DNA from 2 places in the Pseudoalteromonas sp. C2R02 genome. Region 1 is predicted to be linked to the other one. Evidence: riboswitches for the same ligand, from Rfam matches in the RefSeq annotation. Region 1 holds a riboswitch; the other holds the start of a gene.

Region 1 (2,211 bases):
TATATCGAAGTCGACTCTCCTTTATGTGATGCCAAAATATTTTTACAAGGCGCTCAATTAACTCAGTTTACCCCTAAAGAACAAAAGCCTTTAATTTGGGTTTCAGAAGATGAAGACTATATAGCAGGCAAAAGTGTAAGAGGCGGCATTCCTATATGCTGGCCTTGGTTTGGTGTAAGTGAAAATCAAGATTGGCCTATTCATGGTGTAGCACGCACTCAAGTATGGCGCGCTGAAGAAGTAAATGAAAAAGATGATTACATAGAAGTCAGCCTTTCATTGCCTATGTTACAAGTTAATAAAGCGTACTGGCCACATGAAACTGGATTACAAGTTATCTTTAAATTATCAAAAGCTTTAAGTGTCAGTCTCAAAAATACTAACCTAGATAAAGAAGAGATTTCATTTACCCAAGCATTACACACCTATTTCCCAACGCCTGATATTAAAACAACTCAAGTTGATGGCTTACAAGGTTCACAATACATTGAATTTGGTGAGGGTCCATTTGATCAAAATGATATCGTCAATTTTGCTCGTGAAACAGATATGGTTTATAACAACGCGCCTCTAGTTCAAAAAATTAAAACGCAAGATGGCACTATTAGTGTGGCAAGAGAAAACTCAACATCATGTGTATTGTGGAATCCCTGGATAGATAAAGCACAACGTTTAAGTAACTTCCAAGATGATGAATACAACAAGATGTTATGTTTAGAAGCTGCCAACGTAAAACAAGATACTGTAAAGCTTGCGCCGGGCGAAAGTCATACACTGACAACCATCATAAAATGGGAAAGCTAAATAACCTTTACGATTAACAATAAAGCATTAATTACTATCAAAATACATGGTAGATATTAAATTTAAATTGCCTTTTCCAATTAAAAAGCATTAATATCTACCTCAAATCACAATTTGGCAAACTAACCCAAAGGTTAGGACGCAAAACCACCGGTCTAAGGTTTTTTAAACTATGATAGCGGAGTTGCCTCAGTAGTAAATTACTCAACCAGAGTACACGCTAAAAACTACTGTGCCTGCACATTTTCATGCCAAATACTGTTAACTTATTATATTAATATGGCAGATTTAACATGGCACCTTTACTAAAGTATCAATTTATATTTTTGAGTACCCCACTTTGATTGCGGGTTTATCCCCTGGAAATTGGGTAAACATAGGTCAAATTCCCACTCACCATCATTTAAATAAAAATGATGAAGTGCTTATTCAAATTTTTGATGGCAAAGGGTATTTGCCTGAGTTGTCATTTAACCACCTAATAAATAGTACTGAAAATGGTGCGCCTAGCGTATGGCCTAAACAAATCGCTAAATATATCAATAAGCATTTCACCTTATTACAAGCGGGTCGTTATATTCATTCTGATAACATTCAACCTTGCGTTAGTAAAAATAATATCTACGCATTAAGCTCAAGCAATATCACTCAAACCAGAGTGCTCATAAAGTTTGCGGTCAAACGTATTAAAGATGAAGACTCTTCAGTGGCAATTACTCCATCTTATGATTATGTATTCCCAAAACACCGCAATGACTATCGCGCTGGAGATAAAGTCCTAAACCCTAAAACCAATAAAATATATCAATGTAAACCTTGGCCCTATACGGAGTTTTGTCGTCTAGGCACACATATGAATGAACAGTACGAACCTGGAATAGGTAAAAACTGGTCTTTAGCTTGGTCACAATGCTGGTAATTAAAATATAAATTAAACAATCAAGTTTATTTCTAGATAAATTTTGTGGTTTTTTGAGGTTATTTTTAACTCGAATGTAACAAGGTTTTTCATCCGCTACAGGTTAAAAATGTATACAACTTTTTAACATCAAAAATGCCAAATAATCACTTTTTAGTTCAATGGACTAAATCGAAGGTTAAACGGCTAAACTTGCCTTTAAATATGAAACTAAAAGTATCCTCAGATACATTTAGACATATTTTTAACTGTTCAATTATCATTCGATTTACAAGCTTGCTTTGATGAAAACACACCTTGTTACGCCATCACATTGTTTTGATACACACTTTTTTAAATTCGGATCTACTATTCATTCAACGGCAAAACAACATTACTTAAATGAAGCATAGAGGGATTTATTATGAACTTATTAACGACAGTTATCGCAGCAAGTATTATTACATTATCAGCAAGTGCAAGTGCACATCAAACGCAAAAGTTGGTTG
Region 2 (2,211 bases), on a different contig from region 1:
TCAACAACATCACCATAATTGGGACAATCATTAATGCGAGCCTACCATTACCAAGCACATTTTGTACTTCAACTAAAGTTTCTTTTATAGACTTATTATTCTTTGAAGACTCAACACTTTTTGTTGGATCCCTAAAGAAAAATATGGCAGGAATAAAGTTAATAGCAATTGAGACAGCAGCCATTGTAAACGCTAATTCCCAGCTGATTTCTCTCAGATAAGCAACTGTAAGAGGCCCTAAAAAACCTCCTATATTAACCATAGTATAAAACAAGCCAAAACCTAGGCTACGATTTGCATCTGTTGTTTCACGGCTAACGGTACCAACAATAAGCGGTTTAAATATCGCGGCACCAACAGCGAGAACCATATAAGTTATAAAAAATGCACCATAGGAATCAACTTGGCCTAACATATAATAAGAAGGTGTCATCAAAGCAAAGGATATTAATAACATTTTTCTATAGCCGTACCTATCACCTAATGCGCCAGTCAATACAGGTAAAAGATAAATAAAGCTCATAACAACAGCAGATAAAGTTCCTCTTTGCTGATCAGTTGCACCTAATCCACCAAGCTCTAATGGTGCAGTCATATAAAGAGATAAAACACCAAAAATACCATACCAAGCTAGTCGCTCAAAAATTTCCATTGTATTAGCAACGTAATAATTACTACTAAAACTAAAAATTGAATTATTTTTACTTATATCGCGACTATTATTTGAATCCCTTTTTATTGTCTGTTCATCTGACACACATTTCTCCTAATTTACCCACACAGTTAACTATAGATATAGTTTAAACCTTTAATTTGAATACAATATACATAAGTTGCATCTTTGATGCTAAGTTTATTTTATGTGAATTAAATTGAATATCCCTAAAACTGTAATAATTAAATAACATAGCCTTATACCATTTCTGTTAATTAACTGTCACTCAGAGGAAACGGTATTAAATATAATATTTAATAAATTTCAATAAAACATTAAATTACACTTACACCTTACTAAAACTAAATAGATGTAAATAATCAAACGCTTATTAGTGCTTTTAAACGCTTAAGCATTACAAAGTTGACGATACCGTACAAACCTGTGAAAATATGTAAACGTAAAGGCAAGGTGTTTGAAAAAATACTCACGCAAAGTATCAGATCTAATGGTTTAACACACTTACGATGGCTGAGCTGCAAACGTGATAAATTTCGCTGCGATATTTATTCCTGCCTTTTATTATTTATGATTTAATCTGGTTAATTAATGTCAAAACTAATCACTAATCTAAGCTATGATGCTTCTGAGAATTTAGTAATGGTAAAACTTTTCGGAACAGCTAATGTTGAAGATGTCGTCAGCATTTACAAGAAAATAACTGAGTACGCAAAATTCAACGCAACAAATAAATTATTGGTTGATGTGATTGAGCTCGAACATGAATATCCAGCAATAGAAGTTATTAATTTAGTTGTACAAATCAAATCTATTTTGCAAGGTTTTAAAGTTGCTAGAATCATAGGATTTAAAGGGTTTCACCATGATTTAGTACTGCAAAAAGCAAAACGCTTTAATGTTTACGCTGAAAACTTTGATTGTAGTAAAAAAGCAAAACATTGGTTGAATACTGCGGCTTAAATTCATAAAATGGTGAACCATTAATTACAACAATAATAATATGATTTTAAGTTCACCAAATCAAAAAATTAACTTTTCAACTTCCCACATATTAGATATTAATTCACTTTTAAAAAACACTCGCGGCATGCTTAATTCTCTATTCATTAGCAAGTTAAAAAGTGAGTTAGATACTTCTTTAGATGATTTATTAACCGCGTTATTACCATTTGCATCAGAGTTTTCTGTTGCGCCCATTTCTAACTTTCATGTTGGAGCTATCGCGGTCGGGTCTTCTGGTAATTTATACTTTGGCGCCAATTTAGAGTTTACTAATCAAGCACTATCTTTAGTACTACACGGAGAACAATCTGCTATTAGTAATGCCTGGCTACATGGTGAAACACATATTACCAAACTTGCAATAAATGCAGCACCTTGTGGTTATTGTCGACAGTTTATTAATGAATTGGCATGTGCTCATCATATTGAGATTTTGTTAAATGGTGAAGTGATCCCTTTTGATAAGTTTTTACCTATGTCCTTTGGACCAAAAGATTTAGGTAACAATTTCGGATTATTGACAGTTAAGGATA

Evidence for each region. Region 1 has a riboswitch for cyclic di-GMP ahead of KO527_RS17655 (chitin-binding protein). Riboswitches for the same ligand answer to the same signal wherever they lie in the genome.
Region 2: it holds a riboswitch for cyclic di-GMP, as region 1 does, so the genes downstream of both, KO527_RS21590 (hypothetical protein) here and KO527_RS17655 (chitin-binding protein) in region 1, are expected to answer to the same signal.

Annotation. Positions count from the first base shown of each region.
Region 1 is NZ_JAHKQC010000039.1:70,359-72,569, reverse strand. It holds gene KO527_RS17660 (D-hexose-6-phosphate mutarotase) at 1-804, shown strand, start outside; cyclic di-GMP riboswitch class I at 911-996, shown strand; gene KO527_RS17655 (chitin-binding protein) at 1,145-1,723, shown strand; gene KO527_RS17650 (DUF3718 domain-containing protein) at 2,127-2,211, shown strand, end outside.
Region 2 is NZ_JAHKQC010000044.1:7,466-9,676, reverse strand. It holds gene KO527_RS21595 (MFS transporter) at 1-757, opposite strand, end outside; cyclic di-GMP riboswitch class I at 1,111-1,199, shown strand; gene KO527_RS21590 (hypothetical protein) at 1,265-1,636, shown strand; gene cdd (cytidine deaminase) at 1,677-2,211, shown strand, end outside.